2 regions of the Viridibacillus sp. FSL R5-0888 genome follow, and region 2 is predicted to be linked to the other one. Evidence: predicted binding sites of a transcription regulator. Region 2 holds the regulator's gene; the other holds the start of a gene.
The links. Region 2 encodes LexA, which represses DNA repair genes until DNA is damaged. Its sites were predicted from a motif close to CGAACATATGTTCG; they were not measured.
Positions count from the first base shown of each region.

Region 1: uvrB (excinuclease ABC subunit UvrB) is a predicted target of LexA. The motif match lies at 5,315-5,328, and genes of this name have one in related genera.

Region 1 covers NZ_JBBPAU010000001.1:3,663,930-3,673,714, forward strand. Annotated here, with positions in the region: gene MKY02_RS18305 (DUF4097 family beta strand repeat-containing protein) at 1-312, opposite strand, end outside; gene uvrA (excinuclease ABC subunit UvrA) at 391-3,258, opposite strand; gene uvrB (excinuclease ABC subunit UvrB) at 3,264-5,246, opposite strand; gene MKY02_RS18320 (IDEAL domain-containing protein) at 5,602-5,850, opposite strand; gene MKY02_RS18325 (competence protein ComK) at 6,036-6,527, shown strand; gene MKY02_RS18330 (hypothetical protein) at 6,505-6,882, opposite strand; one part of gene prfB (peptide chain release factor 2) at 7,027-8,052, opposite strand; one part of gene prfB (peptide chain release factor 2) at 8,054-8,128, opposite strand; gene secA (preprotein translocase subunit SecA) at 8,280-9,785, opposite strand, start outside.
Region 2 covers NZ_JBBPAU010000001.1:3,192,486-3,202,270, forward strand. Annotated here, with positions in the region: gene MKY02_RS15960 (HXXEE domain-containing protein) at 1-432, opposite strand, end outside; gene MKY02_RS15965 (YqkE family protein) at 677-943, opposite strand; gene MKY02_RS15970 (acetyl-CoA C-acetyltransferase) at 958-2,142, opposite strand; gene MKY02_RS15975 (hydroxymethylglutaryl-CoA lyase) at 2,225-3,121, shown strand; gene MKY02_RS15980 (alpha/beta hydrolase) at 3,135-4,085, shown strand; gene MKY02_RS15985 (YneF family protein) at 4,096-4,317, opposite strand; gene sirA (sporulation inhibitor of replication protein SirA) at 4,411-4,845, opposite strand; gene tkt (transketolase) at 4,996-6,996, opposite strand; gene MKY02_RS16000 (DUF896 domain-containing protein) at 7,090-7,326, opposite strand; gene MKY02_RS16005 (YneB family resolvase-like protein) at 7,393-8,049, opposite strand; gene yneA (cell division suppressor protein YneA) at 8,046-8,360, opposite strand; gene lexA (transcriptional repressor LexA) at 8,528-9,148, shown strand; gene MKY02_RS16020 (carboxymuconolactone decarboxylase family protein) at 9,765-9,785, shown strand, end outside.

The DNA of each region.
Region 1 (9,785 bases), 470 kb from region 2:
TTGCGAGAAATCTTGTTTAATTTCTTCAAAGAATTCTTGCTCTGAAGTAGATTTTTGTTTAGATGACTGTTGTTTTGGTTCTTCTTTTTTCTCAAAGAAGTCATCATAATTTGTTTGTTTCTGTTCTCTTTCAGGTTGTGATTGCTCTACTTGTTGATTCATTTCAGTTTGGCTGGACTTTGTAAAATTCGCTCCAGTTGATGTATTAGTAGCTGTTTTATTTTCCAATGCTTCTAGTAGTAATATTGCCTCTTGTGCTGTAATGGTGCCATTTTCAAGCAATGTTAAAATGCGTTTACGCTCACTTTGCATTTTTCGGCCTCCTTCTACTTATTACTATTATTTACGAAATTTCATGGAAAAAGTTTCATATACCTAGAATATTTGTCTCTACTTATTTGTAGCTGTTGTCAATACTTTATCCATACGTGCTCGATCGCGTTCTATAATTGGCTTCAAATAATGTCCTGTGTAAGATTCTTTCACTTTAATTACCTCTTCAGGTGTTCCAGTTGCAATAATCATACCGCCTTTATCGCCACCTTCTGGACCTAAATCAATTATATGATCAGCTGTTTTAATAACATCCAGATTATGTTCAATTACCAACACAGTATCACCACTTTCAACTAGACGTTGTAATACTATCAATAATCGTGCAATATCTTCTGCATGCAAACCTGTAGTCGGTTCGTCTAATATATAAATGGACTTACCATTTGAGCGTTTATGCAACTCAGACGCTAATTTTACACGCTGTGCTTCCCCACCTGATAATGTTGTAGCAGGCTGGCCAAGTTCCATATAGCCTAAACCGACATCTACAATTGTTTGTAACTTACGTGAAATTTTAGGTATGTTTGTGAAAAATGCCACTGCGTCTTCAACGGTCATTTTCAAAACATCGGCGATACTCTTGTCTTTATATTTTACTTCTAATGTTTCACGATTATAACGCTTACCATGGCATACTTCGCACGGTACATAAACATCAGGTAAGAAATGCATTTCAATTTTAATAATTCCGTCACCACGACAAGCTTCACAGCGTCCGCCTTTGACATTAAAGCTAAAGCGACCCTTTTTATAGCCACGCACTTTCGCCTCATTCGTTGTTGCAAATACATCACGAATGTCATCAAAGACACCTGTATATGTCGCAGGATTTGAACGCGGTGTACGACCTATTGGTGATTGGTCGATATCAATTACCTTCTCAAGCTGTTCGATACCTGTAATTTCTTTCACTTCACCTGGCTTCACCTTAGAGCGGTTCAGTTTTTGTGCTAGCGATTTATAGAGAATTTCATTAATTAGCGTACTTTTCCCTGATCCTGAAACTCCAGTTACAGCAATAAATAAACCAAGTGGAATATCCGCCTTAACATTTTTTAAATTATTTTCTTTAGCGCCTTTTATCGTAATGAAACGTCCGTCTGGCTTACGACGTTCAGTTGGAAGTGGAATGAACTTTTTGCCACTTAAATATTGCCCAGTTAATGAATGTTTATCTTTCATAACTTGAGCAGGTGTTCCAGCAGCTACGATTTCTCCACCATGTACACCAGCTCCTGGACCAACATCAATTAAATAATCAGCCGCAAGCATCGTGTCTTCATCATGCTCTACGACAATCAATGTGTTACCAATATCACGCATGTTTTTTAGTGTATCAATCAAACGGTCATTGTCTCTTTGATGCAATCCAATAGATGGCTCATCAAGAATATACAAAACACCTGTTAAGCGCGATCCAATTTGAGTTGCTAAGCGAATACGCTGCGCTTCCCCACCAGATAATGTTCCTGCAGCTCGGCTTAATGTTAAATAATCGAGCCCAACGTTAACGAGGAAACCTAAACGTTCTAGTATTTCACGTAAAATCAGGCGGGCAATTTGCATATCCTTCTCAGAAAGTGAAAGTGTCGAGAAGAAAACGTATGCATCCTTAATAGAATACTCCGTCACTTCTCCAATATGTTTGCTATCAACTTTAACCGCCAATGTCTCAGGTTTTAAGCGGTATCCTTTACATGATGGGCAATGTTGCTGTGCCATGTACTTTTCCATTTGCTCACGGATATAATCAGAAGTTGTTTCACGAAAGCGTCTTTCAATATTACGTAGGACACCTTCAAAAATAATATCTTGATCCCGAACATTACCAAAGTCATTCTCATAATGGAAGTGGATTTTTTCCGTGCCAGAACCGTTTAAAATTTTATCCATCTTATCTTTCGGTATTTCTTCAACTGGTATATCCATATCGATGTCAAAATGGTCACAAACTGCTTTTAACAGTTGAGGATAATATTGTGAACTTGTTGGTTCCCAAGGTGCTAGCGCATTATCATTTAATGAACGACTCCAATCAGGTATTACAAGCGTAGGATCTACTTCTAATTTTGTTCCTAACCCATCACATTTTGTACATGCACCAAAAGGACTGTTGAACGAGAACATTCTTGGTTCCAATTCGCCAATTGAAAAGCCACAGATTGGACAAGCGTGATGCTCACTGAATAGAAGCTCCTCATGCTCCATAACATCAACCATTACACGACCTTCTGCCAATCTAAGTGCTGTTTCAAGAGAATCACTTAAACGAGCTTCCACGCCTTCTTTTAAAACAACACGGTCAATGACTACTTCAATACTATGCTTTTTATTTTTGTCTAATTCAATATTATCATCTAAATCACGTAATTCTCCGTCGACACGAACTCGAACATACCCTTGTTTTTTCAAGTCTTCAAGAAGTTTCACATGTGTCCCTTTACGCCCTGAAACCATTGGAGCCAACAATTGCATTTTCGTACGTTCAGGAAATTGCACAAGACGATCCACCATTTGCTCTACAGTTTGTGACGTAATTTCTATGCCATGATTTGGGCAAATCGGTTTGCCGACACGTGCATACAATAAGCGCAAATAGTCATATATTTCTGTGACTGTTCCAACCGTTGAACGTGGATTGCGACTTGTTGTTTTTTGGTCAATAGAAATAGCTGGTGAGAGACCTTCGATTGCATCAACATCTGGTTTGTCCATTTGCCCTAGAAATTGGCGAGCATATGCAGATAAGGACTCCACATAACGTCTTTGACCTTCTGCATAGATTGTATCGAATGCGAGAGAGGATTTTCCAGAACCCGATAAGCCAGTTATAACAACGAGCTTATCTCGCGGGATTTTAACATCTACGTTTTTCAAATTATTTGCACGTGCACCTTGAACGATAATTTCTTGATTTTTCAATTTTTTCATCCTTCCGCTTTCAGTTCCAGGATTGTATCACGAAGCTCTGCAGCACGTTCGAAGTCGAGCGCTTTTGCGGCATCCTTCATTTCTTTTTCTAATGAAAGTAAAAGTGTTTCTCTTTCTTGCTTTGTTAGCTTTTTACCCTTCATTACTTTTGTTACGTATGTTTCTTGTTCTTCGGCTGCCTGTGTTGCCCGAATTACATCGCGAATTTCTTTCTGAATGGTTCTTGGCGTAATGCCATGCTCCTCATTGTAGTCAGCTTGAATTGTACGACGGCGATTTGTTTCGTCGATTGCTTTTGTCATCGAATCCGTCATACGATCGGCATACATAATAACGTGACCGTTCGAATTACGTGCTGCACGTCCAATTGTTTGGATGAGCGAACGCTCTGAACGTAGGAAGCCTTCCTTATCTGCATCCAGTATGGCAACTAAAGATACTTCTGGGATATCAATACCTTCACGAAGTAAGTTAATTCCGATTAATACGTCGTATATTCCCATACGCAATTCACGAATGATTTCAATTCGCTCTAACGTTTTAACTTCTGAGTGTAAGTACTGTACTTTAATCCCTATTTCTTTTAAATAATCCGTTAAATCTTCTGACATTTTTTTCGTTAATGTTGTAATTAATACACGCTCATTTTTTTCAGTCCGTAAATTAATTTCATGGATTAAATCATCGATCTGACCTTCAATTGGTCGTACTTCGATCTCAGGATCAAGAAGACCAGTTGGACGAATAATTTGCTCTACCATATCAGGTGTATGTTCCAATTCATAAGGTCCTGGTGTAGCAGAAACAAAAATTGCGTTATGAACATGTTTCTCAAATTCTTCAAATTTTAACGGTCTATTATCAAGTGCTGATGGTAAGCGGAATCCATGATCAACTAAAACACCTTTGCGCGCTTGGTCACCGTTATACATTCCTCGGATTTGTGGTAATGTAACATGACTTTCATCCACTACTAGCAAAAAATCCTCTGGGAAGTAATCTAATAATGTGTATGGTGTTGCACCTGCTGGTCTTAGTGTTAAATGGCGAGAATAGTTTTCTACTCCTGAACAGAAGCCCATTTCGCTCATCATTTCTAAATCATAATTTGTTCTTTGTTCTAAGCGTTGAGCTTCGAGTAACTTATCTTCCTCTCGAAGTTTCTCAAGTTGTTCCTTCAATTCATCTTTAATATTCTCAATGGCTTTGACCATTTTTTCTTCTCGCGTAACAAAGTGGGATGCAGGGAAGATAGCGACATGCTCTCGTTCGCCAAGAATTTCTCCTGTTAACGCATCAACTTCACGAATACGCTCTACTTCATCACCGAAAAATTCTACACGCAAGCATCTCTCGTCCCTAGATATTGGAAAAATTTCAACAACATCACCGCGTACTCGAAATGTTCCGCGTGTGAAATTAATATCATTACGTTCATACTGAATATCTACAAGTTTACGTAACAATTGATTCCTTTCGATTTCCATCCCTGTTCGGATAGACAACACCATTTCTCGGTATTCTTCTGGTGAACCGAGACCGTAAATACAAGAAACAGATGCGATGACGATAACATCTTCTCTTTCAAATAATGAAGATGTTGCTGAATGTCGCAACTTATCAATTTCATCATTAATACTAGAGTCCTTCTCGATATATGTATCGGTTTGTGGTACATAAGCTTCTGGCTGATAGTAGTCATAATAGCTGACGAAATATTCTACTGCATTATTTGGAAAAAATTCTTTGAATTCACTATATAATTGACCCGCGAGTGTCTTATTATGAGCAATCACAAGGGTCGGCTTTTTGACTTCCTTTATAACATTGGAAATTGTAAATGTTTTACCTGTACCAGTTGCTCCTAGTAAGGTTTGGTGTTGTTTACCTTGACGGATACCTTCTACAAGCTCTGCTATTGCTGCTGGCTGATCGCCATTTGGCTTGTATGGTGAATGTAAATCAAATGCCTGAACCATAGCCACGTCCTCCTTGTTACTAATTACATATATTTTACCATAGCAAATTGGAAATATCGAGCAATAAGCGAACATATGTTTTTCGAAACTAGTTTCATTGTTTTGCCAATTATTGTACTACCGAGGCATTTATCATTATAGATTTACTCATTTCTTTTACTATCGATAATTCAATTTAAAAACAAGTTTATATGTGTCCACTCAATGCTGTTTACACTTACTTATTTCCAATGATATTAAATCAACAAAAAAATCGTTCCAATATAGGAACGATCTTCTTCTATGTTGAAATTCTCTATGTATAAGCTCGAAACTTATACTAGTATTTCTATTATCATTAATTATCTAACAATGCTTATCCGGCGCTTGTCTGCAATTTCTCTAATTCTTTTGCGTATTGATAAAAGGCGACTTCATTTCTTTCATCTAGGGCTGAGTCAATGCAAGCTAATAGATACTCTTCCGTTTGTGCACGATGTACATGGTTTAAAAACAAATCTAAATAGATCGTATCTAACAATTTTTCAGCATTATTCGTGTTGTCAGTTCGTCCAAGAGCTTTTAGAAAATCGGTATAGGAATAATATTTATCCAACGATCTCACCTCGAATGCCTTTTTTCTATTATAAGAAATTTCAGATAAATAAGCAATCTTAATTTATATTGAAGGTAATATATAGGATATTATAATTATATATTCCATTTTACCATTGCACTTTATACCAATTATAGTTAAAATGATAGTGAAATTATACTAATTTCACTATCATTCGGAGGGAGGAACAAATATTGGATGAAAAACTGACGAAATTATCGAATTTCACATTGTCTTTTAGTACATTTGCCCTTATGCCAGTTTTCGAGGGTAATCACATTTACACAAGAGTAGTTGAAAAGGAGAGGGAATTTCTTGTAGATGCAAGGCCATCTAGAGTAATACATAAATCTTGCTCTGACTATGGTACTTCTTTTAAGCTTGCTACGAACAAGTCAAAAGAATATCTTGGCGCACGCCATAAACTCCCTATTGTCGTTGCTTATGATTATGGTACACCTTGTATTTTCATGCCAACTTTATCGCCTAATTCGCATTATAATGTTTGGTTTGCTATGCATGCAATTGAGTTTTTTGAAGATGCTGGTCCATCAAAAAGTCTTGTGTCTTTTAAAAACGGACAAGATGTTGAAGTAGACGTATCAGTCATCACAATGAGAACTCAACTAGCAATGGCATACTTTTTACAACAACGTTTCGAGATTAAACGTCCTTCTCTTTTTTAAATTGGACTTGTGTTAAATAAAATGTTAACAGTTCTTCTACTCGGTTACGTAATCGAATATTAGAATACCGACGATATTCTTCAGTATTATTGTATATAAAGATGTATTCAGAAAATAACTCATCACGATTTCCTCGCATAATTTTAAGCCGGTTTTTTTGCAAATATTGATGAGCTGCATGTAATTCACTTTGCACCTGTTTCATCGCTTCATGCACTAAATCGATATATGGCCGCTTCAATTTGAATGTTCCTTGTTCAAATGCTTTACAGTCTCTTTCGAAAATGGATAGTACCATTGGTAAGTAAATAACTGTTTCAAGCACCGCAAGAGCTTCATTTGGGATACGCGACATGCTTCCACCTCCAAAATAGGAACATTTGTTCTTACTTTGTATTTTACTACGTTTATAAGAAATTGCAAGTAGGAAACATACCCTTTTTACATGCAAAAAAGCCATTCAACGAATTACTCCGTCGAATGGCTTTTCATAGTTAAATTAAAGTTTAGATCGTAAGTAAGCATTGATAAATTGATCAATGTCACCATCCATAACATTTTGCACGTTTCCTGTTTCAGCACTTGTACGGTGGTCTTTTACCATTGAATATGGGTGGAATACGTATGAACGAATTTGACTACCCCAGCCAATTTCTTTTTGCTCTCCACGAATTTCATCTAATTCCGCTTGTTGTTCCTCAATTTTCAATTGATACAACTTCGCTTTTAACATACCCATTGCTTTTTCACGGTTTTTAATTTGCGAACGTTCAGCCTGACATTGAACAACTGTACCTGTTGGTGTGTGGGTAATACGAACAGCAGAGTCAGTTGTATTAATATGCTGACCACCTGCACCAGTCGCACGGTACGTATCAATTTTCAAATCTTCTGTACGGATATCAATTTCAATTTCATCGTTAAATTCTGGCATCACGTCACATGATACGAATGAAGTATGACGGCGACCTGATGAATCGAAAGGTGAAATACGTACAAGACGGTGAACACCTTTTTCAGCTTTTAAATAGCCATATGCATTATGTCCTTTGATAGCTAATGTAACTGACTTAATGCCGGCCTCATCGCCAGGTAAATAATCCATTGTTTCTACTTTAAAGCCACGTTTTTCAGCCCAGCGCGTATACATACGCAATAACATTGAACCCCAATCTTGCGACTCGGTACCACCAGCGCCCGGGTGAAGTTCCAAGATTGCGTTGTTTTTATCATAAGGTTCACTTAACAATAACTGTAGTTCGAATTCTTTTAAACGTGCTACGAATTCTTTTAACTCAACCGTTAAATCATCTTGTAATTCTTCATCAGGTTCTTCACGTAATAATTCTAGTGTCATTTCTAAGTTTTCTTGTGTATCTTCTAATTCTTTATATTCATTCACAACTTCTTTTAAGCCTTTTGACTCATTAATAATATTTTGTGCCTGTTGTTGATTGTTCCAGAATTCTGGTTCAAGCATTAATTCGTCAAATTCTTGTATTCGTGCCTCTTTGTTTTCTAAGTCAAAGAGACCCCCTGAAGTCCGCTAATTTCTTAGCTGAATTGTCTAACTCGTTACGCACGTCTGCTAATTCAAACATTTTTTGTATTCCTCCAAATTTGGTTTGATTATTTCACAATAATCTTTGCCTAAATGATTACCCCTTAGGACGGCATAAAACATGAGAGGATAAAATCCCCCCATGTTTTGTTAGTTGCCACCTATTCATTTAATCATATAATAAGGCTTTATTATACTGCACCGTGGCAGTTTTTATATTTTTTACCGCTTCCACATGGACATAAATCATTACGACCAATGTTGGCATCTTTGCTGCGGACTGGTTTTTTCTTCACTTTTTCGCCGTCTTCTTTTGGGTTAACAGCTTGGCCTTTCGCCACTTCTTCACGTTCTAAATTACTGCGAATTTCAGCTTTCATCGCATATTTTGCAACATCTACGCGGATTGCTTCAACCATAGCATCGAACATTTCGAAACCTTCTTGTTGGTATTCGCGAAGTGGATCAGTTTGACCGTATGCACGTAAGTGGATACCTTGTCGTAATTGATCCATAGCATCGATGTGATCGATCCATTTAGAGTCAATTGCTCGAAGTAAAATTACTTTCTCAAACTCACGCATACGCTCTGGTGAAAGCTCTGCCTCTTTTTCATCATAGTGTGCTTTAATTTCTTTACGAATTTCATCTAGGATATCATCAACTGATTTACCTTGTAAATCTTCAACAGTAATAACCCCTTCAGGTAATAAATTCGCAGAAACGAAGTCTTCGATTGCTTTTAAGTTCCAATCAGATTCCGAGTCTGAAGAAGTATATGCACTTACTGTGTTCACTAACACTTCATCAATCATCGTTTCAACTAAATCACGCATATTGTCCGTTTCAAGTACTTCGTAACGTTCTTTGTAGATAATTTCACGTTGTTGACGCATAACATCATCATATTGTAATAGACGCTTACGAGAGTCGAAGTTGTTACCTTCAACACGTTTTTGCGCTGATTCTACTGCACGAGATACCATACTAGATTGAATTGGTTGAGAATCATCCATGCCTAGTTTAGTCATCATATTCTTCATATTTTCAGAACCGAAACGACGCATTAATTCATCTTCAAGAGAAAGATAGAACTGAGTCACACCAGGGTCACCTTGACGACCAGCACGACCACGTAACTGATTATCGATACGACGAGATTCATGACGTTCAGTACCAATTACAGCTAAACCACCAATATCTAATACGCCATCAGCTAATTTAATATCTGTACCACGACCAGCCATGTTTGTTGCAATTGTAACTGAACCTTTTGAACCTGCTTCTGCAATAATTTCAGCTTCACGTTCATGGTTTTTCGCATTTAATACTTCATGTGGAATGCCACGTTTTGTTAACAAGTTCGATATCAATTCAGATGTTTCAATAGCAACAGTACCTACTAGAACTGGTTGCTGATTTTTATGGCGTTCAGCAATATCATCTGCAACAGCTTCAAACTTGCCTTTCATAGAAGCGTATATTAAATCAGGACGGTCATCACGAGCAATCGGTTTATTTGTTGGAATTGTCACAACTTGCATATTGTAAATGTTGCGGAATTCCTCTTCCTCTGTTTTCGCTGTACCTGTCATACCAGATAATTTTTCATACATACGGAAGTAGTTTTGGAACGTAATCGTTGCCATTGTCATGGATTCATTTTGAATCTCAAGACCTTCCTTCGCCTCGATCGC
Region 2 (9,785 bases):
TATGAAACCAACTAGTAAATACACTCCCACCTGCTTAGGTGTGATTAAATTTTCTAATAATAGCTTTCTAATACTAAATAGACAAAATGGTATTAAGATGGCAACAGCGGTAATGACACCAGGTACATATTTTTTTAAGATTATACTTTGCACAACATGCCCTATTCCATTCGCAAGGAATACACCAGCGACTAATAAGGCAAAGAATTTTATGGGCAGTATTCCGATAAATCGTTTATTATTAGCCGCTTTCACACAGCCAATCACTACGATAATCCATAATAAAATAAATGCGATAATAAATTCCTCAGTAGAAACGGAAAAGGGGAATTTCATAGTGAAATTTTCAATGGTTGCGATTTCCTCCAAATCATGAATTAAAAAAACAAGAGGAAAAATCCATATAAGTAATTTAATTTTAGAAACTTCCATACTTCACCCCTATTATTCTGAAGCTATTTATAAGTTATCAATGTAAAAAAAAAGAATTATTATACTAAACATTTAGTGTGAAATTTCACCATATGTTGGTACAGAATAAAAGGTAGCTCTGAAAGAAATCTTTCAAAACTACCTTCTATAACGCACTACAATGACCTTTTTATATAGTTAAATTATGAAACTTCCATAATTCATTTGTACAATGCCGCTTTAAGCAATCCAACTATGTCTTTTGTTAACTATTAAACTTTGAGCCCTTATCTCCGTACTCATTCAATAACTCTGCAAACGATTTGTTCTTCTCACGTTGTTTACGTTCAAATGCTAACTTTGCCTCGCGTTCATCCTGTGCTGCTTGTTCTTTTGCAACAAGGTCTTTTTTAGCAAGTTTTAGTTTCTCTAACACATCACCATTAAGTTGGTCTTTTAATGTTAGTGCCTCACTTTTTGCGGATTGTTGTTGTGCTGGTTGTTGTCTTTGTTGTTTTTTCTTTTTAGCCATGGTCAATCTCCTTCTTACGTTCTTTTTACGATTGTTGCAACACCTTGCCCTCCACCTATACAGAGTGTAGCAAGACCCGTTTTAACATCTCGCTTCTCCATTTCGTGAAGTAGTGTTACTAGTATTCTAGCACCACTTGCACCAATTGGGTGACCTAAAGCAATTGCACCCCCATTGACATTTAACTTCTCATGGTCAAAATGCAATTCTCGATCAACTGCAATTGACTGAGCTGCGAATGCTTCATTCGCTTCAATCAAGTCAATTTGTCCTAACTCTAGTTGCCCTTTCGTTAAGACTTTTTGCACCGCCCTAACAGGACCACTTCCCATTACAGCTGGATCTACACCTACACATGCGTTTGAAACAACTGTTGCAATTGAATTAATGCCCAACTCATCGGCTTTAGCTTTTGACATTACTACAAGTGCGGCTGCACCGTCATTAATACCAGAAGCATTTCCCGCTGTCACAGATCCTTCTTTTTTAAATGCAGGTCGTAGCTTTCCTAACTTTTCAGCTGAAGTTCCCGGCTTTACATATTCATCTGTATCAAATACGACTGGTTCACCCTTACGTTGAGGAATTTCTACTGCAACAATCTCTTCTTTAAATTTCCCCGCTTCTTTTGCTGTTGTCGCTCTTTCTTGGGAACGAGCTGAGAAGCTGTCTTGCTCTTCACGAGAAATTGCATATTGGTCACATAAATTTTCAGCTGTAATTCCCATATGATAGTCATTAAATGCACACCATAAGCCATCAGTAATCATACTATCAATCACCTTCTGATCGCCCATACGGAAGCCATCACGTGCGTTATTCAATAAATATGGTGCTTGGCTCATATTTTCCATCCCGCCTGCGACAATGATATCTGCATCGCCTGCAATAATGGCTTGTGTTGCTAAATGAACAGCTTTAAGACCTGATCCACAAACTTTATTTATAGTTAAGGCAGGTACCTCTTTTGGAAGGCCTGCAAATATAGCTGCTTGACGAGCTGGATTTTGACCTAGACCAGCTTGTAATACATTACCCATAATCACTTCATCTACTTGTTCAAAAGGCACCCCTACCTTTGACAGCGCTTCTTTTATAACAATTGCACCAAGTTTTGTTGCAGGTACATCCTTTAACGCTCCTTGGAAACTCCCAATTGCTGTACGTACAGCACTTACAATAACAACTTCAGTTGTCATAATTATTCCCCCATGTTTAAGTACGAATTTATTTGCTAATATGTACATCCCTTCCTTACAATGGAATATAGGAGGGGATGTTATGTTCAGTTTACCAAATAATGCGACAATTATCGAGGTAGGTCCAAGAGATGGATTACAAAATGAAAAAAACTTAATTGAGACTAATGAGAAACTCAAATTCATTAAATGCTTGCAAGATGCCGGCATTACAGAAATGGAGTTAACTTCTTTTGTCTCACCTAAATGGGTGCCACAAATGGCTGATGCAGAAAATATTATTAAGAACACTGCTAAAGTAGGTAGACAATTTGTCTTAGCACCGAATGCTACAGGTGTGGAGCGTGCGATGGAGAACGGTGCAGATGCCATTGCCGTTTTTGTTGGTGTTAGTCATACATTTAATAAAAAAAATATTAATAAAAATACTGACGAAGCCATGGATAGTTTAGCACCTGTCGTGGCAAAACTGAAAGAGCAAGGAAAATTTGTACGCGCATGTATTTCAACAGCTTTTTATTGTCCATATGAAGGGAAAATTGAAGTTAAAGACACAATTTCTTTATGTAAAGTATTTGCGAGTTGGGGTGTGGATGAGCTAAGTGTTGCAGATACTATTGGCATGGCTAATCCGGTAGAAAGTTATACCCTATTTAAGCTTTTGAAAGAAGAATTACCTAACTTACTTTTGACTGCCCATTTTCACGATACGCGAAAAATGGCTCTAGCAAATATATATGCTGCATTACAAGCTGGTGTGGACCGATTTGATACATCAGCGGGTGGTCTTGGAGGTTGTCCTTTTGCAAAAGGTGCTACAGGAAATGTTGCAACAGAAGATGTTGTACATATGCTAGAAAGTATAGGAGTTCACACAGGGATTGATGTCGAAAAAATTTGCGAAGCAGCAAAAATTGTCGAACCTTTAATATCCGGAACAATTGATAGTGGTCAATTCCGGCTCTTTAAGCAAAAGTAGAGGAGTGATGATCATGAAAAAACGTGTGCTTTGGATTTTCGGGCTTATTTCGGGTACACTTGGCGCCATTACAGCCATTCTCGGATACTTGTTTTCAAGTCGAATTATGTATATGAAGAACAAAGATGCAGCCTTCATATTACAACGAGAAAAGGAAGCAAAGCGTTTTGACGAAGTTTGGTTTGAGCATGTAAATAAGGAAGAGATGTGGGTTGATTCCCCGAATGGCTATTCAATTAAAGCCATCCACTTCCAGCCTTTGCAAACAAATAATACGATTATTATTTGCCATGGTGTTACGGAAAATAAAATTAATTCCGTAAAATACGCTCGTCTTTTCGAGCGCTTAGGCTTTAACTCAGTCGTTTATGATCATCGTAGACATGGTGACTCTGGTGGCAAAACAACAAGTTACGGATATTACGAAAAATATGATTTACAAGCAGTTATGAAAACTTTAAAGCAGAAGCTAGGTGGTGAAGGTATAATTGGTGTACAAGGAGAATCTATGGGCGCTGCTACTACATTATTATACGCAGGTACATTAGAAGACGAAGCCGACTTCTACATTTCCGATTGCGCCTTTTCCGATTTTTCAGAGCAATTATACTACTTAATGATGAAACAAACACCACTACGTAACAGCATAGCAATTAAACTTGCTGGTATCTTCTTAAGGATGCGTGATGGATACTCTTTAAAGAGCATTTCACCTAAAGAGGCTGTAACTAAAATTGAAAAGCCAGTACTGTTTATTCATAGCCTTCCAGATGACTTCATCTTACCTGAAATGACAATTGAAATGTATAGCTTAAAGCCTGGCCCTAAAAAGTTAAAGCTTTTTGATGTAGGTCCTCATGCACAATCCTTTAATATGAACCCTGAAGCCTATGAAATGTTGGTCGCAGACTTTTTAAAAGAGTTTGTCTTTAAAGACAAAGACAAAAAAATAGCACTCAATTGAGTGCTATTTTTTATTTACCGCTTAATTTATTCATTGAGTTCATCATTTGTTTGATTTGTTTTTCAGACGGTTTACGTCCCATTTGAGACATCATTACTCGTAGCATCTGTTCGTTAATAGGTGGGTTGTCTTTTAAGTATTTCATCATATATTGACGGGCAACAAAGAAACCGATAGCTACTCCTGCTATTAATGCCACGATAACAAGTATAATCCATAACGTAGTATTCACTGGTTTTCCTCCTCCAAGTTTCTTATGCGAGAAAACTATCTCCAACAAGGATTATACAATAAAAAACCACTACATACTACTGTTTGACAAGATTTATCGTCTTTCGTGAGAATGGAATTTAAGTGGTTTTAACCAACCACATTCCATTTCATCTTTATTAAATCCGATAAAGCAATCACTTAATTTTGACAATGTTGCAAATAAGTCTAACTCTAGCATGCGTGACCCAACACAGACAACAGCTATGTAATAAGGAAAAATATCAATTTGGATTTCCCCTTTAAATTCATTCATCAAAAAGATTTGGTGATCCTTCGTTTGAATGCCTGAAAAGCTATTACCTAATTGTTGTTGAATGATTAGTTCAATTTCCATCATATCCAAAGGCTCACATAAATAGGAGATCTCTTGCGTCGGATGTATTGCATGCTCATACGAATTTGAGGATTGAATTAAATCGAATAGTAAACGTTCTCTACCATAAACAAAAGCCTGATGTTTCTTTTTCACATGAAAGATTGAGTACATTCGCAAGATTACCACTCCTCTCTTGTAAACAGTATAGCAAAGATTGCAAGAACATTTTGTCAATTGACGTCCGATTTAAAGCACTTTATTTGTCAAAAAAGAAAAAGTAGAGGAAAAAATCCTCTACTTTTCAATATTATCGCTATTTTTTTAAGCAAATAATGCTTTTACTTTTGAAACAACATTTTCTACAGTAAAGCCATATTCTTTCATAACAATTTCACCTGGCGCACTTGCACCAAATTTATCAATTGCTAGAACATCACCTTCGAAGCCAGTATATTTATGCCAGCCGAATGATGAACCCATTTCAATTGCTAAACGTTTTGTAATTGTTTTTGGTAATACCGCTTCTTTATATGCTGCATCTTGAGCTTCAAAACGATCGAATGATGGCATAGAAACAACCGATACATCGATACCTTCAGCTGCTAGTTGCTTTTGAGCTTCTATAGCAAGGCTAACTTCTGAGCCAGTTGCTAAAATTAGTGCATCCGCTACTTCTTTAGTTGCTTTTGAAACAACATAAGCGCCTTTTGAAACACCTTCAGCTGCAAGTGAAGCTGAGTGTTCAGACACTGGTAAGTTTTGACGAGAAAGTACTAATACTGTTGGTTGGTTTTTAGACGAAACGGCTAATTTCCAAGCTTCAGCAGATTCGTTTGCATCAGCAGGACGAATAACAGAAAGATTTGGCATAGAACGTAATGCAGCTAAATGTTCAACAGGTTCATGCGTTGGACCATCTTCACCAACAGCGATACTGTCATGCGTAAATACATACGTTACAGGTAGTCCCATTAATGCAGATAGACGAATTGCTGGACGTACATAGTCACTGAAGACGAAGAATGTACCACCAAAGACGTTTACACCACCATGAAGTGCCATTCCATTTAGAGCTGCACCCATAGCAAATTCACGAACACCGAACCAAATGTTACGACCTTCTGGAGTTTCTGCTGTGAAATCGCCAGCATCTTTCATGTATGTTTTATTTGATCCAGCTAAATCCGCACTTCCTCCGAAGAATGAAGGGGTGTTTTTTGCAAGTGCATTGATTACTTCACCAGAAGACGAACGTGTAGCAATAGATTTACCTGCTTCATAAACAGGTACTGCAGATGCGAAATCTTCAGGAAGTTCCCCATTCATCGCATTTACAAACTGTTCTGCAAGAGCAGGATATGCTTTTTTGTATGTTTCAAATTGTTCATTCCAAGTAGCTTCTGCAAGTGTTCCTTGAACTTCAGCTGCTTGTTCGAATGTCGCATATACCTCTTCTGGTACATGGAATGGATCATGAGGCCATGAGTAGTGTTCTTTAGTAAGTTTCACTTCATCAGCACCTAGTGGCGAACCGTGTGAGTCAGATTTACCTGATTTGTTTGGTGAACCGTAGCCAATAACTGTTTTTACTTCAATAATAGTAGGTTGGCCTTTATGTGCTTTGGCTTGTTCAATAGCCGTATTTATTGCTTCAATATCATTACCATCAGCTACATGAATGTAGTTCCAGTTATATGATCCAAAACGTTTTTGAATATTTTCAGAGAATGATTTATTTAAATCGCCATCTAACGAAATGTCATTGCTATCATATAGCACTATCAGTTTTTCAAGTTGTAAGTGACCAGCTAAAGAAATTGCCTCAGCAGCAACACCTTCCATCAAATCTCCATCACCACAAAGTGCAAATGTATAATGATCTACTACTTCATGTTCCGGCTTGTTATAAACGCCTGCAAGGTGACTTTCCGCCATTGCCATACCGACAGCCATTGCAATACCTTGGCCTAGTGGTCCAGTTGTTGCTTCAACTCCAGCTGTATGACCATATTCTGGGTGACCAGGTGTTTTTGAATCCCATTGACGGAAACTTTTGATTTCTTCCATTGGTAAATCATATCCACCTAAGTGTAATAGGCTATACAAAAGCATAGAGCCATGACCTGCTGATAAAATAAAGCGATCGCGGTTAAACCATTTAGGGTTTGAAGGATTGTGACGAAGTTGTTTTGTCCAAAGAGTATAAGCCATTGGAGCAGCCCCCATCGGTAATCCTGGGTGACCTGAATTAGCTTTTTCAATAGCATCAATTGACAAAGTTCGAATAGTGTTAATTGCAAGCTGATCTGCTTGTTGAGTCATTTTAATAGACATCCTTTCTTAAGCTAAATAGTGTACTATTATATTTTAGTCAACATTCTTATATAAAACAATGTTTTCTCTATAAATATGTGTTTAATTTAATCGATTATTCTTATTTTGTTTTTGACGTAACTTTTCAGGCGTTACTTCATTTCCCTCCGGGTCGAAAACACGGACATTTTCAATCGTCTCACGCATCGAAGATCGGAATGTGTCTAAATACTCTTTACGAAGTGTTGTTTGTTCTTTTGCTTCTTCTACAGTTAAACCTTGTGACTTTGATTTTTTCGAAAGTTCACTTATACGTTGTAATTTTTCTTTTGATAACATTTATTTCTCACCTTTCATACAGACCTTAATACAAAGGTATGCAAAAAAGACCGCAAGCGCAAGCTTTTAGTCTTTATTTTTCTCCTTTAATTCCATAAATCTTCGATGAATTGTCGCTTTACTAACTTGAAAGCCCAATCCTCTCAAAGTATCTGTAATTTCTTCAAATGTCATACCTTTTTGTCTAAGTTGAATAATTTGTTCAATCGGGACATCTATGCGATCTCGTCCCTCAGGATTCCCTCGATCTTTTAAATTCTTTTCTGGTCTATATCCGTTCTGTACAGCTCGTCTCATCCCTCTACGGATTTTCGCATTATGTAATTTACGTTGATACTCTTCAACTATCGCTAGTATTTCTAGCAACATAGCATCCATCTCATTTAGCCGGACGTGACCTGCATCACTTAATGTAAAAATATCTGTATTCGTTTTTTGCAGTAAATGAAGTACCGCCATTCGGCCATTTCCACGCCCTAAGCGCGTCTCATCTTGAACAAATAGTGCCGGTTGTTCATATTCCTTCACACACTCAAGTAGATCAAGTAAACCTTCCCGATCAATATCATATCCGCTATGTCGATCTGAAAAGACTTGTGCAACTTCATATCCTTTACTCGTTGCAAATTCCCTTAACTCAATCTCTTGCCTTTCAAGCGAAGTATCTTGTGTATCTTTTTCGGTACTTACACGGCAATAGAGTATTGCTATTTTTTGTTTCATTTTTTATCACTCGCCACTTCTACTCCTATATTTGGAACTTTTATATTATCATGTTCCGGAACTATTAGAGTATGCCCCGCATAAATAGTATCGTCAATTAAATTATTTTCATTTTTAACCTTAGCTATCCATTCATGATCAGCCATTTTACCTTTATATCTATCTGCAAGAGAAATTAAAGTATCTCCATCATGAACTTTAATTTCTTTATATGATGTATTCCCACTATTTGCAACCACTAAAACTGTTGTAAACATTACGCAAAATCCAAAAAGCAATGTAATGTATTGATTTTTTTTGAACCAACTCACACTTATTCTCCCCTTTTTTCGAATACCTGTTCGGAATGTATGTTCTCAATATAAACCGAACGTTTGTTTTTGTCAACGGTTTTTTCGAACTTATGTTTGCATTGTTTGTTCGCTAATGCTATACTATTAATAACTTTTACATAGTATGAGATAAAGAGGTGATTGGATTGAAAAAAGTATCGAAAAGACAAGAAGATATATTGTCTTTCATCAAAGAGGAAGTTCGCACTAAAGGATACCCACCTTCCGTCCGTGAGATTGGTGAAGCAGTTGGTCTTGCATCAAGTTCTACAGTCCACGGACATCTTGCTAGACTTGAGAGCAAAGGACTGATTCGACGAGATCCAACGAAACCTCGTGCAATCGAAATTTTAGATCAACAAGATTCTACAATCGCAAAACAAGGTGTTGTACATGTACCACTAGTTGGTAAAGTTACTGCAGGCCTTCCTATTACTGCAATTGAGAATATCGAAGAATACTTCCCTATCCCAGATTCTTATGGAACAACTGAAGATCAAATTTTCATGCTTGAAATTATGGGTGAATCTATGATCGAAGCTGGTATATTAGATGGAGACTATGTAATCGTGAAACAACAAGCAACCGCGAGTAATGGCGAAATTGTTGTAGCGATGACAGAGGACAATGAAGCAACTGTAAAACGATTTTTTAAAGAGGAATCTTATTTCCGCTTACAGCCAGAAAACTCTTCTATGGAACCAATTATTGTAGATCGAGTTTCCATTTTAGGAAAAGTAGTTGGTTTGTATCGTAACGTTTTATAAATGACAATAATATCAGATTGCAATAATCAATGAATTTTTTGATTCTTGCAATCTTTTTTTATATACATAAACATAATATATTATTTGTATAATCGCACATTCCATCTAACGAAATACCTTTATTTCACATTCCATCTTAGCTAAGTATAAGTTTGGAATTTATCTTCTTGGGTCGGTCGGTCTGTTTTTTTATTCTTTTAGGTTAAAGGTTAAGTGAGAGGAAGAATGGTAGGTGCGGTTTAAAGATGCCCCCTATTATCCCCTCATAAATGCAGGCTTCGGATGACAACGTATTACAAAAAAGTATCCAATAAGTTCTAAAACTTTATTTTTAGCTCGATTTATAATGTGGTGGAACCGTGCTTACAGGACCAATGCCATTCTCTACGAATTTCTTCGACTTCGATGGTCGGCTGCATCTTGTACGTAGTTCCATGTCATCTCACCACAGTAACCGTTTTGTTGATTGATTATTGATTGATCTCGTACTTTTGCCAGAAGGCTTATTACATTTTAAATTCCAATTAATTTGAATACTATACAATCTAATTAATAGTACAAATATTCGTATAAAGTTATAATTGACGTATCTTAAAAATCAAAGGAGTTTTGTCTTATGAGTCAAAGAGTTCCCTAT